DNA from 2 places in the Streptomyces sp. NPDC043176 genome. Region 1 is predicted to be linked to the other one. Evidence: riboswitches for the same ligand, from Rfam matches in the RefSeq annotation. Region 1 holds a riboswitch; the other holds the start of a gene.
The links. A riboswitch is a leader RNA that binds a small molecule or an ion and turns the genes downstream of it on or off. The one in region 1 is predicted to bind cobalamin.
Positions count from the first base shown of each region.

Region 2: linked by a shared signal. The riboswitch ahead of cobN (cobaltochelatase subunit CobN) and the one ahead of AC067A_RS01275 (ribonucleoside-diphosphate reductase subunit alpha) in region 1 are both predicted to bind cobalamin.

Region 1 is NZ_JBWKCA010000001.1:277,267-282,206, forward strand. Features, by position in the region: gene AC067A_RS01275 (ribonucleoside-diphosphate reductase subunit alpha) at 1-1,180, opposite strand, end outside; cobalamin riboswitch at 1,313-1,456, opposite strand; gene AC067A_RS01280 (GNAT family N-acetyltransferase) at 1,490-1,990, opposite strand; gene mctP (monocarboxylate uptake permease MctP) at 2,066-3,688, opposite strand; gene AC067A_RS01290 (DUF3311 domain-containing protein) at 3,685-3,939, opposite strand; gene AC067A_RS01295 (GntR family transcriptional regulator) at 4,100-4,864, opposite strand.
Region 2 is NZ_JBWKCA010000006.1:393,626-398,565, reverse strand. Features, by position in the region: gene cobN (cobaltochelatase subunit CobN) at 1-1,634, opposite strand, end outside; cobalamin riboswitch at 1,709-1,844, opposite strand; gene AC067A_RS13200 (cobalamin biosynthesis protein CobG) at 1,921-3,207, shown strand; gene AC067A_RS13195 (precorrin-8X methylmutase) at 3,222-3,857, shown strand; gene cobJ (precorrin-3B C(17)-methyltransferase) at 3,854-4,940, shown strand, end outside.

The DNA of each region.
Region 1 (4,940 bases):
GGTCGCGGGCCGGCATCGTCTTGCGGGCCAGGCCCTTGGCCTCGGCGGCGCGGTAGGCGGCGTCGAACTCCTCGCCGTACAGGTCGACGAGCTCGGGCACGTCCGCCGGGGAGAACAGCGACCAGTCGGCGTCCGCGTTGACCCGGCGCATGAACTCGTCCGGGATCCAGTGCGCCAGGTTCAGGTTGTGCGTACGGCGCTGGTCCTCGCCCGTGTTGTCGCGGAGCTCCAGGAACTCCTCGATGTCCGCGTGCCAGGTCTCCAGGTAGACGGCGGCCGCGCCCTTGCGGCGGCCGCCCTGGTTCACGGCGGCGACGGAGGCGTCGAGGGTCTTCAGGAACGGCACGATGCCGTTGGAGTGCCCGTTGGTGCCGCGGATCAGCGAACCGCGGGCGCGGATGCGGGAGTAGGAGAGCCCGATGCCGCCGGCGTGCTTCGAGAGGCGCGCGACCTGGTGGTAGCGGTCGTAGATGGAGTCCAGCTCGTCCTGCGGGGAGTCGAGCAGGTAGCAGGAGGACATCTGCGGGTGACGGGTACCGGAGTTGAAGAGCGTGGGGGAGGACGGCAGGTAGTCCAGGCGGCTCATCAGCCCGTACAGCGCGCCGACCTCGTCGAGCGCGCGGACGCTGTCGTCCTCGGCCAGGCCGCAGGCCACCCGCAGCATGAAGTGCTGCGGCGTCTCGATCACCTTGCGGGTGATCGGGTGGCGCAGCAGGTAGCGCGAGTAGAGGGTGCGCAGACCGAAGTAGCCGAAGCGGTCGTCGCCGGCCCGGTCGATCGTCGCGTCGAGCCGCTCGGCGTGCAGCGCGACGAAGTCGGCGGTGCGGTCGGCGATCAGGCCCTCGCGGTGACCGACCCGGACGGAGGCGGAGAAGGAGACCGCGCCCTGGCCCGCCGCCTCGTCGGCGATGGTGATCGTCAGGAGCCGGGCGGCGAGCCGGGAGTACGCCGGGTCCTCGGCGATCAGGCCCGCGGCCGCCTCGGTGGCCAGCTCGCGCAGCTCCGCCTCGTCCGCCGCGGCGCTGCGGCCGCGCAGCGCGGCTGCGGCGACCTTGCCGGGGTCGGTGTCGGGGAGATCGGCGGTGAGGTCGGTCAGGGTCCGCAGCAGTACGGTCCCGGGGCCGTCGCTCTCGACCGCGGAAGCCTCGGCCGAAGCCGGATCGGCGGGCGCGATGGTCACGTGGGGGCTCTCCCTCGCTCGGCCGGGGCCGCGACGGGGGAAGGCGGGCGAGGGGGCGCCCGTATCGCCGGACGCGCCGTGTCCACCGGCCCACTCCGCGAGGCCCGGAAGTCAGTGGCACCCGGAACGGAAGGACCGGGCGCGCTGCCCGCAGGTGCTCGGACTCACTCCGTACGAAACCGCATGAAGCACACCGTTGCGGGACAGTTCCGGATTCGCGCCGGATTCCCCTGCGTCGACAGCGAGGATGAGCATACATGTGGGGGGCGCCGCTGACGGCACCCCCCACATGTTGTGTCGGTTGCGGGGCTAAAGCTCCAGCGCGTACGTCAGCAGCGTGTGTTCGGGGATCGGCTGCCAGTCCCGCTCGGGGGTCCGCAGGAAGCCGAGCCGGTCGTAGATCCGGTGCGCGGAGACCATCTTCGCGTCCGTGGAGAGCACCACCCGCCGGCACCCCGGCAGGGTCCGCGCCCGGTCCACGCAGACGCGCACGAGTGTCTCTCCGACGCCCCTGCCGCGGGCCGCCGGCGCGACCACGAGCATCCGGAACTCGGCCTCGCCTTCGACGGCGATGTCCGCCCAGGCGGTGCCGCCGCGGGCGAAGGTCACCCCGCCGACGATCCCGCCCTCCGCGTCGACGGCGACGAGGACCTCGCTCTCGCGAGCCCGCCGGGCCGTGTCGCGGAGCACGTCCAGATAGAAGTCGTCCTCTCCGTGCAGCAGCAGCCCGTCGTTCAGATAGGTCAGTCCGGTGAGCTCGCCGAGCTCTTCGTACTCCTCGGGCCGTACCGCCCTGATCGTGAAGTCCATGGGCCCAGTCTGCCTCCGTCGCACGTGAAGGGGCCCGGGATTTCTCCCGGGCCCCTTCACGTGCGCGTCCGTGGGTCAGTGCACCGAGGCGCCGACCTTGGGGAGTTCGCGGACACCGGCGTCGCCGGCGTCCGCCGTGTAGTCCTCGGGCGAGGTCTCGTCGACGCCGTCGGGGGCCTTGACGGCCCGGAGGACGAAGGTGAGGACGACCGTGACGAGGACGTTGAGGACGAAGGCGGTGAGGCCGATGTAGCCGATCTCGCCGATGCCCGGGATCTCGGCGGAGGAGCCGCCGAAGTGCTTCTGGGTCGGGCTGGCGACGCCGTACGCGGCGGCCGTGCCGTACACCATGCCGACGGCCCAGCCGGCGAGCAGCGCCCAGCGGTGGAACCAGCGGGTGAACAGGCCGCCGACGAGCGCCGGGAAGGTCTGCAGGATCCAGATGCCGCCCAGCAGCTGGAAGTTGATCGCGACCGTCTTGTCCATGGTGAGGACGAAGACCAGCGCGCCGACCTTCACCAGGAGGGAGACCAGCTTGGAGACCTTGGTCTCCTGGGCCGGGGTCGCGTCCGGCTTGATGAAGTCCTTGTAGATGTTGCGGGTGAACAGGTTGGCCGCGGCGATCGACATGATGGCGGCCGGGACGAGCGCGCCGATGCCGATCGCGGCGAACGCGACGCCCGCGAACCAGTCCGGGAACATGGTCTCGAAGAGCTGCGGGATGGCGAGCTGACCGTTCTTGACCTTGATCCCGGCGGCGATCGCCATGAAGCCGAGCAGCGCGAGCAGGCCCAGCATCAGCGAGTACAGCGGCAGGATCGTGGTGTTGCGGCGGATGACCTCGCGGCTCTTCGACGACAGCGTCGCCGTGATGGAGTGCGGGTACATGAACAGCGCGAGCGCCGAGCCGAGCGCGAGCGTCGCGTACGTCCACTGGCCGGCCTCACCGGGGACCAGCGCGCCGCGCGGCTTGCCGGTCGCCGGGTTGGTCTGCGCGTACGCCTCGCCGGCCTTCGCGAAGATCTCGTCGAACCCGCCCAGCTTGATCGGGATGTAGATGATGGCCACCGCGATCACGATGTAGATCAGGGTGTCCTTGACGAAGGCGATGAGGGCCGGGGCGCGCAGACCCGAGGAGTACGTGTACGCCGCGAGGACGCCGAAGGCCAGCAGCAGCGGCAGGTCCTTGACGAACCAGTGGGTGGTCTCGCCGCCGCCTACGCCCATCACGTCCAGGACGGCCTGGATGCCGACGAGTTGGAGGGCGATGTACGGCATGGTGGCGAGGATTCCGGTGACCGCGACCGCGAGCGACAGGCTCTTGGAGCCGAAGCGGCCCCGGACGAAGTCGGAGGTGGTCACGTACCCGTGCTTGTGCGAGACCGACCAGAGGCGCGGCAGGAACGTGAAGATCAGCGGGTAGACCAGGATCGTGTAGGGCACGGCGAAGAAGCCGGCCGCGCCCGCCGCGTAGATGGCCGCCGGGACGGCGACGAAGGTGTACGCGGTGTACAGGTCGCCGCCGAGCAGGAACCAGGTCACCCAGGTGCCGAACGACCGTCCGCCCAGGCCCCATTCGTCGAGGCTGTGCTCGTCCTCGGCCTTGCGCCAGCGCGCGGCCAGGAAGCCCATGACCGTGACGGCCAGGAAGAAGAAGACGAAGACGCCGAGCGCCACGCCGTTCACGCCGTCCTTCATCGCGCGTCACCTCCCTTGCGGGCACGCTGGTCCCGCTGCCACAGCATGTAGGCGACCATGGTGAGCGCGGTGGAGACCAGCACCCAGAGCATCTGGTACCAGTAGAAGAACGGGATGCCGGCGAAGAGCGGTTCGACCTTCGCGTACGAACTCACCCAGAGCATCGCCACGAACGGGGCGACCAGGCAGAGCGCGATGACCACCCTCAGGGGGGTGATGACCGGTTGTTTCCCTTGTGCGGCTTCTGACATGGCGATTCCGTCCCCTCGCTGATCACCTCGTGATGGTGGGGAAATCTAGGGGACGCGTTCTCCGCAGGGAACCCCTGTCCGCATAACGGAATTGATTCTTCGGAATCCCGCACGGCAGCCGCGGCCGGGGCCCCGGTGGGCGGGGCTCCGGCCCGGCGGGTCAGCCGTTGGGGCGCTGGAGGCGGGCGACGAACTTGTACCGGTCGCCGCGGTAGACCGAGCGCACCCACTCGACCGGCTCGCCCTGGCCGTCGAGGGAGTGACGGGAGAGCATCAGCATCGGGAGGCCGACGTCCGTGCCGAGCAGCCCGGCCTCGCGCGGGGTGGCGAGGGAGGTCTCGATGGTCTCCTCGGCCTCGGCCAGGTGCACGTCGTACACCTCGGCGAGGGCGGTGTAGAGGGACGTGTACTTCACCAGGGACCGGCGCAACGCGGGGAAGCGCTTCGCCGACAGGTGGGTGGTCTCGATGGCCATCGGCTCGCCGCTCGCGAGACGCAGCCGCTCGATGCGCAGGACGCGCCCGCCGGTGGAGATGTCCAGCAGCCCGGCGAGGGTGTCGTCCGCGGTGACGTACCCGATGTCGAGGAGCTGCGAGGTCGGTTCGAGGCCCTGGGCCCGCATGTCCTCGGTGTACGAGGTGAGCTGCAGGGCCTGGGAGACCTTGGGCTTGGCGACGAAGGTGCCCTTGCCCTGGATGCGCTCCAGGCGCCCCTCGACCACCAGCTCCTGGAGGGCCTGGCGCACGGTGGTCCGCGAGGTGTCGAACTCGGCCGCCAGGGTGCGCTCCGGCGGCACCGGCGTGCCGGGCGGGAGGGTCTCCGTCATGTCGAGCAGGTGACGCTTCAGCCGGTAGTACTTGGGCACGCGCGCGGTGCGGGTGACTGCCCCGCCCTCTGTCTCTGTGCCGCCCGCGTCCGTGGCCATGGCCTGCCTTCCCGACTCCTGTGCTGCTGCCGTCACCGGCTCCTCCGTCTGTCGCGGCTCACATGGTGGCACGCTT
Region 2 (4,940 bases), on a different contig from region 1:
CAGGCGGCGGACAGGCCGGCGTTCTTGCCGGGCAGCCACTCCAGGTTGCCGTGCTTGCCCAGGTGGACCATGGCGTCGGCGCCGAAGCCGCCGTCCTCGGCGCGGGCGGCGATCCAGCGGTAGGCGGCCAGGTAGTGGTGGGACGGCGGGAGGTCGGGGTCGTGGTAGATCGCGATCGGGTTCTCGCCGAAGCCGCGCGGCGGCTGGATGAGGATCAGGAGGTTCCCGCGCCGCAGGGCGGCGAGGACGATGTCGCCCTCCGGGTTGCGGGAGCGGTCGAGGAACATCTCGCCGGGCGCCGGGCCCCAGTGCTCCTCGACCTGCTCGCGGAGTTCGGCGGGCAGGGTCGCGTACCAGCGCTTGTAGTCGGCGGCCGGGATGCGGACCGGGTTGCGGGCGAGCTGCTCCTCGGTGAGCCAGTCCTGGTCGTGGCCGCCGGCCTCGATGAGGGCGTAGATGAGCTCGTCGCCGTCGCCGGAGACCAGGCCGGGGAGCTCTTCGGCGGGGCCGAAGTCGTAGCCCTCCGCGATCAGGCGGCGGAGGAGCGCGACGGCGGAGGCGGGGGTGTCGAGGCCGACCGCGTTGCCGATGCGGGAGTGCTTGGTGGGGTAGGCGGAGAGGACGAGCGCCAGCTTCTTCTCGGCGTTCGGGATGTGGCGGAGCCGGGCGTGCCGGACGGCGATGCCGGCGACGCGGGCGGCGCGCTCGGCGTCGGCGACGTACGCGGGCAGGCCGTCCTCGTCGATCTCCTTGAAGGAGAAGGGGACGGTGATGAGCCGGCCGTCGAACTCGGGCACGGCGACCTGGCTGGCGGCGTCCAGCGGCGAGAGGCCTTCGTCGTTCTCCTCCCAGGCGGACCGCGAGCCGGTGAGGCACAGCGCCTGGAGGATCGGCACGTCGAGGGCGGCGAGCGCGCCCGCGTCCCAGGCCTCCTCGTCGCCGCCGGCCTGTGCCTCGGCGGGCTTCGTGCCGCCGGCGGCGAGGACGGTCGTGATGATCGCGTCGGCGGACCGCAGGGTCTCGACGAGTTCCGCCTCGGGGGCGCGCAGGGAGGCCACGTACAGCGGCAGCGCCTGGGCGCCGGCGTCCTCGACGGCGTCGCAGAGGGCGCCGACGAAGGCGGTGTTCCCGCTCATGTGGTGGGCGCGGTAGTAGAGCACGGCGACGGTCGGGCCGTCGGTGCGCTTCGGGGTGCGCTCCAGCGGGCCCCAGGTGGGGGCGGCGGCCGGGGCCTCGAAGCCGTGGCCGGTGAGCAGGACGGTGTCGGAGAGGAAGCGGGCCAGCTGCTCCAGGTTCGCCGGGCCGCCGTGCGCCAGGTAGGCGTGGGCCTCGGTGGCGACGCCGACGGGGACGGTGGAGGCCTCCATCAGCTGGGCGTCGGGGGCCTGTTCGCCGCTGAGGACGACGACGGGCTTTCCGGTGGCGCGGATGGCGTCGAGGCCCTCCTGCCAGGAGCGGAGCCCGCCGAGGAGGCGGACGACGACGAGTTCGGCGTCGTCGAGGAGGCCGTGGAGGTCGGCGAGGGGGAGGCGGGCGGGGTTGGCGAAGCGGTACTCCACCGGGCCGGCGGAGCCGGCGTTCGCCGCGCGGGCGCTGAGCAGGTCGGTGTCGGAGTGCGACAGCAGCAGAAGCATGGCGAGCTCAGGCCTTCCTCGGGGTTGTCCGCGCCCCGGGTTCGTGTGGGTTGGCCTCCCCTTGCTCGCGCGAAGCCGAGAGCTCGGGGAAGGGAGTTCCTGACTCACCCGTGCCATCGCTGGTACGGGTTCACAGTGGCGGGACCGCGCCGGATTCTCACCGGGCTTCCTCCCCGGGGTCCTGCGACCCCATGCCGTGTGCATAGTAGATCGTGAGGTCGGCGGGGCGGGGCGTGCCGGGGAGTCGGCCGGATCACACCCGGTGGTCGGCCGGTGCCCCGTGGGTATGCTCGCCGCCATGCCGCCCACCCCACCCCCGGCTACCGAACCGGGCGAACCTCGCATACGGGACCGTGGCGACGCCTGCCCCGGGGCACTGCGCCTGCACGCGGCCGACGACGGCCGGCTGGCCCGACTGCGCCTGCCCGCAGGTCGATTGACGCACCGTCAGGCCGAGGTCCTGGCGCGGGCGGCGGAGTCGCTCGGCGACGGGCGGATCAGCATCACCTCGCGCGGCAACGCGGAGCTCCGCGGCCTCGCGGACGACTGCGGGGCCGCGCTCGCGGAGCTGCTCGCCGACGCGGGCCTGCTGCCCTCGCCCACCCACGAGCGCATCCGCAACATCGTCGCCTCGCCGACCGCCGGACTCGACGGACTCGGCCACGCGGACGTGCAGTTGTGGGCGCGCGGGCTCGACGCCGCCCTGTGCGCCGCGCCCCGGGCCGCGTCCCTTTCGGGACGGTTCCTGTTCGTCCTGGACGACGGGCGCGGAGACGTGACCGGACTCGGCGGGGATGTGACCTTGGTCGCAGCCGAGGACGAGTCCGTCACTCTGTGGCTCGACGGCGGCCCGGCGGAGCGGCAGGTCTTCCGGCTCGCGGCCGCCGACGCCGTCCGCGCCGCCCTCACCGCCGCCCTCGCGTTCCTCGACGCCGCCGACGCCGCCGGCAACGGGGCCTGGCGCCCCCGCGAGCTGCCCGCCGGGCACCTCCCGGACGTGGCCGGCGCCCTGGCCCGCGCGGGCATCGCGGCCGAGCCCGTACCCGTACCGCTGCTGCCCTCGTCCCCGCCGCCCGCGCCCGGCGCACTCCGGGACGGCGCGGTCTACGTCCTCGCGCCGCTCGGCCGGCTGACCTCCGCCCAGCTGCGGGCCCTGCTGCCCGCCGGCGAGATCCGGCTCACGCCCTGGCGCGGAGCCGTCGCCACGGCCGCACCCACCACCGAGCCCCACGCCGACGCCGCCGGTGCGGACCGCGCGGACCGGCTGCGGGCGCTGGACGCGTGCGGGCTCATCACCCGCCCCGACGCGCCCGGCGCCGGGGTCACCGCGTGCACCGGGCGGCCCGGCTGCGCCAAGTCCCTGGCCGACGTACGGGCGGACGCCCTCGCCGCGCCCGCCGGCCCGCTGCCCGTGCACTTCTCCGGGTGCGCGCGGCGCTGCGGGCACCCGTACGGCGACTGGGTCGAGGTCCTCGCCACCGGCGACGACGGCTACCTGGTGGACGGCCGCGCCACCCCCCGTACCTCCCTGACCGAAGCGGTCGCCACCGCCCGCACGTATCCGACGAGATGAGCGAGAGCAACACGATGTTCGACTACGAGAAGGACGGGGCGGAGATCTACCGCCGGTCCTTTGCCACGATCCGCGCCGAGGCGGATCTGGCGGGCCTGCCCGCCGACGTCGCCCAGGTGGCGGTCCGGATGATCCACGCCTGCGGCATGACCGACCTCGTACGCGACATCGCCTACTCGCCCCAGGTCGTCTCCCGGGCCCGCGAGGCGCTCCGCGCCGGCGCCCCGATCCTCTGCGACGCGCAGATGGTCGCCAGCGGCGTCACCCGCAAGCGGCTGCCCGCCGACAACGAGGTGATCTGCGCGCTCTCCGACCCGGCGCTGCCCGCCCTCGCCGCCGAACTGGGCACCACCCGCTCCGCCGCCGCCCTCGAACTCTGGCGGGACCGCCTCGAAGGCTCCGTCGTCGCCATCGGCAACGCGCCGACCGCCCTCTTCCACCTCCTGGAGATGGTCGCGAAGGGCGCGGGCAGGCCCGCGGCCGTCCTCGGCATACCGGTCGGCTTCATCGGCGCCGCCGAGTCCAAGGACGCGCTGGCCGAGAACGACCTCGGCCTCGACTACCTCGTCGTACGGGGCCGGCGCGGCGGCAGCGCCATGACGGCCGCCGCGATCAACGCCCTCGCGCACGAAGCGGAGATCCAGGCATGAGCGGCACCGAGGACACAGTGGTGAAGGGCAAGTTGTACGGCGTCGGCCTCGGGCCCGGCGACCCGGACCTGATGACGGTCGCGGCGGTGAAGGCCATCGCCTCCGCCGACGTCGTCGCGTACCACTCGGCCCGTCACGGCCGCTCCATCGCCCGCTCCATCGCCGCCGGGCACATCCGCGAGGACCACGTCGAGGAGCGGCTCGTGTACCCGCTCACCGTGGAGACCACGGACCACCCCGGCGGCTACCGGGGCGCCCTGGACGACTTCTACGAGGAGGCCGCGGCCCGCCTCGCCGCCCACCTCGACGCCGGCCGCACGGTCGCCGTCCTCGCCGAGGGCGACCCGCTGTTCTACGGCTCGTACCAGCACATGCACAAGCGGCTCGCCGACCGCTACGACACCACCGTCATCCCCGGCGTCACCTCGGTCAGCGCCGCCGCCGCCCGCCTCGGCGAGCCGCTGTGCGAGGCGGAGGAGGTCCTCACGATCATCCCCGGCACCCTGCCCGAGGACGAGCTGACGGCCCGCCTCGCCGGCACCGACTCGGCGGTCGTCATGAAGCTCGGCCGCACCTTCCCCACCGTGAAGCGTGCCCTGGAGCGCGCCGGACGCCTCGACGACGCCCGTTACGTGGAGCGGGCGTTCATGGCGGGCGAGCGGACCGAACGCCTGACGGACGTCGACCCGGCCACCGTCCCGTACTTCTCGGTCGCCGTCCTGCCCTCCCGCGTCGACCAGCAGCCCCCCGTACGGGAACGCGGCGAGGTCGTCGTCGTCGGCACCGGCCCCGCGGGAGCGCCCTGGCTGACCCCCGAGTCGCGCGGCGCACTCGTCAACGCCGACGTCCTCGTCGGCTACACCACCTACCTCGACCGGGTGCCGGTGCTCCGCCCCGGCCAGATCCGCCACGGCTCCGACAACAAGGTCGAGTCCGAGCGCGCCGAGTTCGCCCTCGACCTGGCCCGGCGCGGCCGCAAGGTCGCGGTCGTCTCCGGCGGCGACCCCGGCGTCTTCGCCATGGCCACCGCCGTCCTGGAGGTCGCCTGCGAGGCGGAGTACGCCGACGTGCCCGTACGGGTCC